Regions from separate parts of the Hamadaea sp. NPDC051192 genome, predicted to be linked through region 1. Evidence: riboswitches for the same ligand, from Rfam matches in the RefSeq annotation. Region 1 holds a riboswitch; the other holds the start of a gene.
The links. A riboswitch is a leader RNA that binds a small molecule or an ion and turns the genes downstream of it on or off. The one in region 1 is predicted to bind cyclic di-AMP.
Positions count from the first base shown of each region.

Region 1 (5,450 bases):
GTACGCGAACGCGCTGGGCGCACCGCCGAGCGCCGTTCCCGCCAGGTAATGCCGGAAACGCGTCGCCGAGCTGCCGTACGCGTACCCGACGAGGCCGAACGGCGCGATCGGCAGGAGCCGCACGACCACCACGGCGAGCGTGCCGCGCTGGGCCAGCCACTCGTCCAGCCGCGCGATGCGCCCACGCAACCGGCGTCGCACGGTTTCCCGGCCAGCCCAGCGACCCAGCCAGAACGTCGCGATGGCAGCGCCGACCGCCGCGACCAGGGCCACGCCCGCCCCGGCCATCGCACCGAACAGCAAGCCGCAGGCCAACGAGATCGCCGTACGCGGAACGAGCGCCATGAGCAGGGCGGCTCCGGCGACGACGGCGGCGGCAGGGCCGAACGCGCCGAGATCGCGTACCTCGTCGGGCACCGAGCCCAGGGGAACTCGACTGGCCAGCAACGCCACCACGCCCACGCCGAGCGCGAGGGCGCCGGCACGGATCAGCGCCCGGCGCCGGAAGTCCGCCGCCGGGGTGTCAGCAGTCGTCATCGGCCGACAGCGGTGAGCCGCTCGGCCCGGAGCCGATCCGGCCAGGTGTCGTCCAGCGGCCCCAGCGACTGTTCGCCGGTCGCCCAGCAGAGCAGGAGATCTGCGAGCGCAGGGTTACGAGCCAGGGCGGGGCCGTGTGCGTACGTCCCGAGAATCGTCTCGGACCAGGCCCCCTCCGTGACGCCGTCGTTGCCGACGCCCGTGGTGACGCGGAGCAGGGGCTTGACGCCGGGGCCGAGATGCGTGCGGCCGCCGTGGTTCTCGAAACCGGTCAGCGGCGGGAGGCCGAGCGTGGGATCGATGTCGCCCGCCAGCTCGCCGACGGCGCGCGAGGGGCCGCGGTCCGAGCTGATGTCGATCATGTCGAGGCCGGGGCACTTGTCGCCCTTGGCGAAGAAGCTGCTGCCGAGGAGCTGGTAGCCGGCGCAGACGGCGAAGACCACGGCGCGGTTCGCCGCCGCGCGGGCCAGCCCGCCGTCGTTGAGCAGCCGTTGCGCGGCGAGTGCCTGCGGGCCGTCCTCGCCGCCGCCGAGCAGGTAGATGTCGCCCTGCTCGGGCAGCCGCTGGTCGGAGCGGACCTCGACGGTCTGGGCGGGGATGCCGCGGGCGCGGGCGCGGTGGGCCAGGATCAGCATGTTGCCGCGGTCGCCGTAGGTGGAGAGCAGGTCGGGGTAGACCCAGACGATCTGCAGGCCACCGTTCACATCAGAGGACACGGTCCAACTCCGCTCGGATGTCTTGGAACGCGGTGTAGTTGGCGATGACCTCCAGGCGGCCCTGCGGCACCGTCCCGACCGCGTCGGCGAAGGTCTTGACGTGCGTGAACGGCACGTCGTTGATCTCCAGCCGGACCGCCAGGTCCATCGCCCGATCGCCGCTCACGAGGACCTGACGCCCCCGGAGCGGGCTGAAGTCCACGTCGTAGAGCCAGCTCGTGTCCAGCCCGTCGGGGTCGCGGGCGTTGATCGCCAGGAGCGTCGGCGCGACGTCGGCCATCTCGAACGCCTCGAGCCAGCTCGCCGGGTTCTTCGCCAGCAGCAGCCGGACCAGCCGGCCGTCCCGCTCCACCTGGGCGTACCGGCCGGCGACGCTGGCCACCGAGCCGAGCCGGGGGATGGCGTCCACCGGATTGACCCCGAACCGGGCGGCCACGGCCAGCGCGGTCGCGGCGTTGCCCAGGTTGACCGTGCCGGGGATCTGGAGCTTCACCTCGTGCGGCTGGCCCTCGGGGTCGACGACCTCGCCGTCGAGCAACGTCCACTGCGGAGTCGGCCGGCGCAGGTCGCCGTTGGCGCAGGCCCAGCCGCCCGCCTCGCCGCGCTGGATGTGGCCGCCGCACGCCGGGCACACGTGCGAGTCGTCCTGCCAGCGCTGACCGGCCGAGAACCAGGTGACCTCGGCGACGGGGTGGGCGCCGGCGGCGTAGACCACCATCGGGTCGTCGGCGTTGGCCACGATGTGCACCGCCGGGTGCGACGCGAGCGCCTGCCGCCAGAGGTCGGCCATCATGGCGACCTCCTTGGCCCGGTCGAGCTGGTCGCGCGACAGGTTGAGCAGCGCCACCACCCGGGGCTGAGTCGCCTGGATGACCTGGGCCAGGTAGTGCTCGTCGACTTCGAGCACCGCGTAACGGGTGGTCCCGGCGCGGGCGAGCGCGGAGGTGTGCCCGGTCGGCATGTTCGCGCCGAACGAGTTCGTCGCGACGTCGCCGAGGACGCCCAGCGCCGCGGCGGTGAACCGGGTCGTGGTCGTCTTGCCGTTGGTGCCGGAGACCAGCGCGATCTGCCGGCCCGCCGCCAGATGGGCGAGCAGGTCGGGGTCGATCATCATGCCGAGCCGGCCGCCGATGACCGAACCGTCGCCTCGCCCGGTAGCGCGCGACAGCGCGGCCGCCGTCTTCGAGACGGAAACGGCGAAGGCCGTACGCAGCGGCAGCTTCTTCTCGTCCGACACGCGGCTAGAGTACGCGATCTGCCTTCGTGATTGGTTGTGTGGCCTGAATCACGGACATCTCGGGCAATCTACCGGGACAATCCGGGCGCCTGTCGCGGCCGAGGGACATCTTGGCTGCTCAGCCGCTATGTAGCGGGCTTGGCTGGGCGGCGAGGATGCACTAGAAAAAGGACGCCGGTCGATGACCGGTGGACGTTCCGGTCCCGCCGAGCCCTGCCCGGCCGGACGTCGACCCCCAGAACAGCATCGGGCAGGGGTGGGGGACCCACTTTCGCCTCGCGACTCACGCGGCCGGCCTCGCTTCCCCAGGAGCCGGTCTCGCCGCGCGCGGGGCTCGGGGTGTAGCCGCGCTCAGCGGCCGGGCAACCCTTCCGCGCCCGAACCCGACAGCTCACCTCACAGGCGTGCTGAAGGGACCCCTATGGCCATCTTCCGTATGGTCGCCTCCCGCTGGGAGCGTGCTCGAAGTCTTCTGTTCGGTAGCCGCCGTCTTCTGTTCGGTAGTCGGCGGCGGGGCTTGGTCACCGCCGGGGCCGCGGCGATCGCAGCGGCTGCGGTCGGCCTCCCGGCCCTCGCCGCCGGACCTGGTGGTTCTCCGGCCGCGTCCGAACTTTCGCTGTCGGTCGCGCCCTCGGCGTACGCCTCGGTCTCAGCGTCGGCGTCTGGTGCGGCGTCCGCGTCTACCTCGGCGTCGACGTCCGCTTCGGGCGCCGCAGGCGTGGGCTCGGCGGCGTCGGCCGCCGCGTCGGCTGCGGCTGCTGCCGCGGCCAAGAAGGCGGCTGCGGCCAGGGCTGCTGCTGCTGCGGCGGCGAAGAAGGCGGCGGCGACGGCCATCGCCTCGACGAAGGCGGCGACCGTGCTGCGCGAGGTGGCGAAGCTCAAAGGCTCGCCCTACGTGTTCGGCGCGACCGGGCCGCGGACCTTCGACTGCTCCGGGCTGACCCAGTTCGTGTACGCCAAGATCGGTGTCAAGCTCGTCAACTACGTGCCGACGCAGCTCGACAAGGCGAAGGTCGTCCCGCATTCGAAGCAGCGTCCGGGCGACCTGATCTTCTTCCTGAGCGGCGACTTCGCGTACCACGTCGGCATCTACGCCGGGAACCACAAGATGTGGGACGCCCCGACCGAGGGGCAGACCGTCGGCCTGCACGAGATCTGGGACGACTCCTACGTCGTCGGCCAGTTCTACTGAGTCCTCCACTGAGTGTTCGGCTGAGTCCGGCTCGTCCGATCGGGGGATCTCCCGGGTCGGCCGGGCTGGACGACTTCTGTGGGCTGCGTCACCAGCTGAACCGGACATCGCGGCAGGCAATATCGGACATCGATGTCTTGACCGCGCGCCAGGGGTAGTTTTCCCAGCTCTCAGGCCTTCTTCAGGTTCTTGGCCAATTCGCAGGTTCTCGGTAGAAACGATCCGCCGGCCGGGTTCACCTGGGCGGCGGCGCCGCGGATACGCCGAATCCCGCCCGTTCGCGGTGCCCACCCCACGCAGCAGTGGATGGGCGGGAGTGGGGGAACCACCTTCGCCGGATCTGGTCGCGGACCCGGCTCGGGGTGAAGCCACCGGCGTCCGCTCAGGACACCCGCCCCCCGGTGGACCTCCGTCCTGAATGGATGCCGTGGCCGGGCCGCCTTCCCGCCCGAACCCGACAGCTCACTTCGCAGGCGTGCCGGAAGGACGACGATGAAGTCTCAGATCAGGCGGCGTACCGCCAGACTCGTGCTGGCTGTCGGCGCGGGCGTCCTGGCGTCGACGCTGACGGGTACCCCCACCCAAGCCTCCTCGGTGGACTCGGCTGCCGCGGCGCTCGCCTCGGCTCCGGCTGCGACCGTCGGGACCGGAGTCGGCGCGGCCGACACCGTCGTGACGGAGAACGCAGTGGTCGCCACGACCGCCGTCGCCACCAACGCGACTGCCTCGACCCTCACCGCCGCCCCCACCGCGGTCAGCTCCCGGGCGGCCAAGGCGGCGAAGGTGATCGCGTTGGCGAAGCAGTACAGCGGCCGTCCTTACCGCTGGGGCGCCGCCGGGCCCAAGCGGTTCGACTGCACCGGGTACACGAAGTTCATCTACAAGAAGGTCGGCGTCAAGCTCCCCCACAGCGGCGCCCAGGGCAAGAAGGGGAAGAAGGTCTCCCGGGCCAAGGCGCTTCCCGGTGACCTGGTGATCTTCCGCGACTCCAGCGGTCGCGTCTACCACGTCGGCATCTACGCCGGCGGCAACAAGATGTACGACGCCCCGACGTACGGCAAGAAGACCGGACTGCACCGCATCTGGAGCAAGAAGGTCGAGTTCCGCCGGGTGCTCGGCTGAAGCCCGATCACCCATCCCCCTAAAGGCCTCTCACCCATCCCCGTAATGCAGCGGGCCCGCACCTATTGGTGCGGGCCTTGCTGTTTCGGTGCGGTGATCGCTTAACTCGTGCTTAACGAGCGGTAATGGCATCGGTGACGGTGATGTCGGAAACCGGACGATGTTGATCTTCATTACCCCCCTCCACCCGAACGTACCTGTTGTGACCTGGCCAAATGGGGAGGGCTCGGGGCGTCGGGGGTGTCGATTTTGGTTGACGGTGGAGGGAAGTGGAGTAAAGTGGGGCCCACTGGTGGGGCTGGGAGGCCCGGCCGGCCGGGGGAGCGGCTCGCCGCGAACGAGCTGATCCCGTCTGCGTCATCGGGGGGTGGGGCCGATGTTTCTCGGCACGCATACCCCTCGCCTGGACGACAAGGGCCGGTTGATTCTTCCGGCGAAGTTCCGGGACGAGCTGGCGGGAGGTGTCGTGATCACTAAAGGGCAGGAGCGCTGTCTCTACGTGTTCCCGGTCGCCGAGTTCCAGCGATACGCCGCCGAGCAGTCGGCCCGTCCGATGAGTGACAAGGCGGCCCGGGCGTACACCCGGGTGCTGTTCTCCGGCGCTCACGACGAGGTCCCCGACAAGCAGGGCCGGGTCACCATTCCG
Region 1 is NZ_JBFBAZ010000045.1:39,217-44,666, reverse strand. It holds gene AB0M47_RS20560 (VTT domain-containing protein) at 1-537, opposite strand, end outside; gene AB0M47_RS20555 (glutamine amidotransferase) at 534-1,253, opposite strand; gene AB0M47_RS20550 (MurT ligase domain-containing protein) at 1,243-2,472, opposite strand; cyclic di-AMP (ydaO/yuaA leader) riboswitch at 2,717-2,906, shown strand; gene AB0M47_RS20545 (NlpC/P60 family protein) at 2,912-3,682, shown strand; cyclic di-AMP (ydaO/yuaA leader) riboswitch at 3,934-4,172, shown strand; gene AB0M47_RS20540 (C40 family peptidase) at 4,175-4,804, shown strand; gene mraZ (division/cell wall cluster transcriptional repressor MraZ) at 5,181-5,450, shown strand, end outside.

Region 2 (5,450 bases), on a different contig from region 1:
TTGCGTACGCCGAACGCCCGCCCCTAGGGTGATGAGCTGTGCCTCACCCCCGCACTCTCTACCGTGGACTCATCACGGCCCTTGGCGTGTTGCTGATCGGACTGGTCCCCTCGACCGTCTACGCCGCGCCCAGCGTGGCCGAGATCGAGAAGCAGATCAACGAGGCCTGGGAGAAGCTCGAACCGGCGATCGAGCAGTACAACAAGGTCCACAACGAGCTGACCAAGAACCAGAAGAAGGCTCGGGACCTGCAGAAGAAGATCGCCCCGCTGAGCCTCCAGGTGTCGGTCTCGCTCGGCCAGGTCGCCGACATGGCGAGCGCCTACTACATGACCGGGCCGGCTTCGCGGCTGACGGGACTGTTGAACGCGAAGTCGCCGGACCAGTTCCTCGACCAGCTCACGACGCTGGAGCAGATTTCGCAGACGCAGCAGCTGGCGATCGCGGGGGTCGCGGCGCAGCGTGACGTCTACGACGGGCAGAAGTCCCAGCTCGATCAGCTCATCGCCACGCTCGGCCAGCAGGACGCGGCGTTGGCGGCGCAGAAGAAGTCCATCCAGGCTGAGATGGATCGGCTGCAGAAGCTGCGCATCCAGGCGTACGGGTCGTCGTCGGTCGGCGGCAGCCTCCGGATCGGGGTGTGCCCGCCGGTGCTGCCGGGCGGCGCACGGGCCACCGCGGTGAAGAAGGCCTGCGCGCTCATCGGTAAGCCGTACGTGTGGGGCTCGGAAGGGCCGAACTCTTACGACTGCTCGGGTCTGACCAAGGCGGCGTGGGCGGCGGCCGGCAAGAGCCTGGAGCACTACACCGGGGCGCAGTGGAACGAGTCTCATTACGTGAGCCGTGCCAACCTACAACCCGGTGACCTGGTGTTCTTCTATTCCGATCATCATCATGTCGGCATATACGTCGGTAACGGGCTCATGGTCCACGCCCCGCACAGCGGTGACTACGTGCGAATGGCGTACATATCGAATATGCCGATCAGCCCGAGCGGGACTCGTTCCGTGCTTTAACGGACAATTGTGCCGAAAATCGGCACAATTGTCCCAATGAAGCGTTTCCGTCTCCTGCTGGGCAGCGGAGCCGGCCTGCTGGCCGTGCTTGTCGCGACTGCCCCGGCCCCCGCCAGCCCGACGGCCGCCCCCCGAACCCCCGATCAGCGGCGAGCCGCCGGCGAGGCCGTCACTCTCCGGTACGCCTTCGACGCCGGTCTGGCCGATCCGATCTGGGACGCCGACCGGACCCTGCGGGTGCACCCGGTCGGCGTGATGGGCGGCGTCCTGACCGCCAAGGCCCGGGCCGGCACGGTGGCGGTCGGATTTCCGCCGGCCTGTTTGGGGGACGAGGCCGAATGCCCCCGGGTCATCCTGGAGAGCGACCCGGCGCCGTGGCTGAATCCGGCTCAGGCCGACGTCTCGTGGGGCGCGCAGGTGCTGCTGGATCCGCGGAACACCAGCGACGGCGAGAACGTCGTGCAGAAGGGCTTCTCGACCCAGGGCACGCAGTACAAACTCCAAGTGGATCACTTCGGCGGCCTGCCGAGCTGTGTCGTCGCCGGGATGGTCGTCGGCGTCAACCGCATCTACGTCGCGCAGTGGCGTCGCACCGTCGCCGACGGCGCCTGGCATCGCCTGGATTGCGTACGCCGAAGCACCAGACTGGCGTTGTTCGTAGACGGTGAATTGCGGGCGAGTACCGCGATTCCCGCACAATTGTCTATTGTGAACTCCGATCCGCTCCGGTTGGGCGGCAAGGGGATCGGGCCCTGGAACGACCAATTTCACGGTTTGCTGGACGATGTCTACGTCACGGTCGGTTAGACAATTGACTACGCATTGAAGTCCGTGCTAGCCCCGGGTTGCGGTTCGATAACGCACGACTTTAGAGTCATCGAGGCGCAGGAAGTCGGTCGGCCATCCGGGGCGGCCCCTCGCGCCGCCGCCGAACCGCGACATCCGTCGCGGACCGGGGACCCAGGTTAGTGAGGCCACCGAGCCTCAGGGGGTGAATCCGCGTCAGCGGTAGCGCATCTTCCAGCGCGAACCCGTCAGCTAACCCGGTAGGCGGTGAGAGCGACCCGAACGCTCTCAGTGGAAGAGGAGACCCACCTAAGGTGGCCAGCCAATCCACCCGCAAGAAACGTGCCCTGATCACGCTCGTGCTCTCCGCCGTCGCCACGATGGGGATGTTGCTCAGCAGCGAGGCCGTCCGGGCGGACCCGTCGGTCAGCGCGCTGGAACAGCAGATCGACGACGCCTGGAACAAGCTCGAGCCCGTGCTGGAGCAGCACAACGACACCAAGGAAAAGCTCACCGCCGAGCGCAAGCGCCTCGAAGGCCTGAAGAAGCAGCTCGATCCGCTGGAGCTGGAGCTGCACGTCGCGACCGCGCGCGTCGGCGAGTTCGCCGCCTACCTGTACACCGGCGGCAGCACGACCGAGCTGAACGCCCTGCTCTCGGCCAAGTCCCCGACCGACGTCACGGACCAGCTGGTGCTGCTCGACCAGTTCTCCCGCATCCAGCAGGACAAACTGTCGGATGTCATCGCCAAGCGCGATGACCTGACGGCCAAGAAGAAGCCGATCGACGACAAGATCACCGCGCTGGCCGAGGCCGAGAAGAAGCTCAACGACCAGGCCAAGACGCTCAACGGCCAGATCAAGACGCTGCAGGACCAGGTCCAGAAGTTGTACGCGACCACGGGCGGTCTGGGCTCGCTGCGTCCCGCGCCGTGCCCGTCGACCTACCCGGGCGGCAAGGCGGCCACGGCCGTCCAGTACGCCTGTCGCCAGATCAGCAAGCCCTACGTCTGGGGCGCCGACGGACCCGGTTCGTTCGACTGCTCGGGCCTGACGATGGCGGCGTGGAAGGCGGCCGGCATCTCCCTGCCGCACAACGCGAAGTCGCAGTGGAACTCGGTGCAGCACGTGTCGCGCGCGAACCTGCGCATCGGCGACCTCGTCTTCTACTACTCCGACATCCACCATGTCGGGATGTTCGTCGGCAACGGCTGGATCGTGCATGCGTCCAGAGCCGGCGTACCGATCATGATGCGGAAGATCGACGCCGCACCGATCTACGGCTACGGCCGGCCCTACGGCAGCTGACTTCCCCGTAGGGGTCCGCGAATCCGGCGGACCCCTACGGGACAGTCACCTAGCTCGCGCGACGGAGAGCTGAACCCGTCGCGACGGCGATGTCTCGCGACCGGCGTACGACGAGCATCTCCCTCATGAATCGCCTGTCGCTCGCCCTGTTCGGGCTGCTCCTGTCCGCCTTCCTCATCGTGGCCGGCCACCTCGACGGCGACGGACTGTCGCCGTGGATCCACACCATCAGCGACTACGCCGCCGCTGATCGCGGCGGCGCGGTGGAGACCGGGATGGGCCTGGCCGCGCTCGCCACGCTGGCCTTGCTGCCGTCGGTCTACCGGGCTGACCGGCTGGCCGCCGTCCTGCTGAGCGTCTGGAGCGGCGCGCTCCTGGTCGCCACGGTCCTGCCCACCGACCCGGTCGGCGAGGCGTTGAGCCAGACCGGCTACCTCCACCGGTACGCCTCCACAGTGGCCTTCGCGGCGTTGCTCGCCGCCGGGCTGCGCCTCGGCTTCCGCCGGCTCACCGGCGTCGGTGTGGCCGGCGGAGTGGCCATGCTCGCCTCGACCTACCTCTTCCACCGATACGCCATCGGCCTCACCGAACGTGTCATGGCCGCCGCCGAGCTGAGCATGCTCATCGCCCTGACCTGGAGCCTGCTGCGCGCCTCGGTCCGGGCGTACGCCCCCACAGCCGTCCCCGCCCATGCCTGACGGCCTGCCTGAATGCGACAGTCCGCCGCGGCACTCTCTGTGTCAAGGCGACCTTGACGGTCGAGTGAGCGTCAAGGTAGCCTTGACGGCATGTTGATCGAGAAGGCCTGCACCACGGACATCACGCAGGCGGTGACCGCCGCCAGCCTGGCCGCCGTGAACGAGGCGAGCCGCCAAGCCGACCGAATCCTCGGCCCGCGCCCCCTCCCCGAAACGCCCGACTGGGAAGCCGAGCAGGGCGACCCGGCGATCCAGCGGGACATCGCCACGGGCCTGCTGCAACTGCGGATCGAACTGGGACTCGGGCTCGACCCGTTCGGCACCGTGCTGGGCCTGCGTCGCTGGGGTGCCACGTGGGAACTCATCGCGCGGGCGGCCGGAGTCAGTCGCCAGGCGGCGCACGAGCGATGGGGCAAACGCGTACGCGAGACGCTGGGCATCCCGGAGAACGCCGAAGCCGGCCTCTGACGAGGCCGGCTTCGCGGAAGGCGCTCAGCGAACGGAAAACACAAAGCCCAGGCCCCGAATGATCCCGGTGACCTGGGCTTTCTGTGAAGAGCGGGTGAAGGGAATCGAACCCTCACTGTCAGCTTGGGAAGCAACCGAGCAAGATCCGCCGATGAGATCACTCCACAGGCACTCGTATGCGACGTTGAGGATCGGGGCACGAGCTGGTTCACCTGGTCCAGCGTCGCATCTGCTGCGGAAGTCACCCACGCTCACCGATATGAGAACGGCACCAGCCAGACGATGTCCGGCAGCCGCACGGCTGAATTTCAGACCTCAGTGACTGCCGGGATCACCATCACTCAGGGCGGCGGCGTGAGCGCAAGCATCATCGTGGCAAGTCTTGATGGTCAAACGAGCCTTTCGTTGCAGGCGTCGGGCTCGGTTACGCGGACGTACAACATCTCGGTCACGGTCAACATTGCGCCGGGCAAGATTGTGATCGCGTACGGCGGAACGACGAAGGTCACTGGAAAATACACTCGCTATTACTGCAACACTGCAGGTTCGATCACGCAGGTTCAAGCCGGGACGGCGAAGTCCTGGAATATCGAGACAAGCGGTGGGCAGCAATGCGACCTGTCGCCGATCTCGTCCCTCGCCTCGTTGGCGAAGACCCGCTACTGCTGATGTGCTGGGTGGTCGCTGCGACCCGCAGCGACCACCTTCAGGGGGCAAACGATGAAAGCAGCAACAGTGATGGTTCTGCTCGCCACCGCGCTAATGGCGGGCTGCAGCGCAAATGACGACCCGTCGCCAGCGCTGCCGCAGAAGTCTGCTTCCACAACGGCGGCCTGCGCTCCCGAGGTAGCAGCCATCAAGTGGGAGACGCCTGCGGTCGTGCGCACGCTCACCGGCGCGACGAGATTGACCGTTAGCGCCAATGGGGAACGGTCGATTGGTGTGGTGAAGCAAGACCAGCCAGCAGTCACCAAGATCAATGGATTTTCGGATAGTGAGCGTTGGCGTGCCTGGATCTTGAAGGAGGCTACCGCGACGCTACAACGTCCGTTCGATGTCTCCTCCGGGCCGGCACTCGCCGAGGTCGACCAGTTTCTCGATGGCATGACAAAGACGGGCGACTACATCGGGTTCGTGGGAGTCTTCGCCGTGACGGCAGACTTCAGAATCACATG
Region 2 is NZ_JBFBAZ010000033.1:45,577-51,026, reverse strand. It holds gene AB0M47_RS16750 (NlpC/P60 family protein) at 39-1,016, shown strand; gene AB0M47_RS16745 (LamG-like jellyroll fold domain-containing protein) at 1,053-1,823, shown strand; cyclic di-AMP (ydaO/yuaA leader) riboswitch at 1,933-2,083, shown strand; gene AB0M47_RS16740 (C40 family peptidase) at 2,117-3,109, shown strand; gene AB0M47_RS16735 (DUF998 domain-containing protein) at 3,235-3,807, shown strand; gene AB0M47_RS16730 (hypothetical protein) at 3,898-4,275, shown strand; gene AB0M47_RS16725 (hypothetical protein) at 4,558-4,944, shown strand; gene AB0M47_RS16720 (hypothetical protein) at 5,011-5,450, shown strand, end outside.
Region 2: another riboswitch for cyclic di-AMP. It lies ahead of AB0M47_RS16740 (C40 family peptidase); the one in region 1 lies ahead of AB0M47_RS20545 (NlpC/P60 family protein).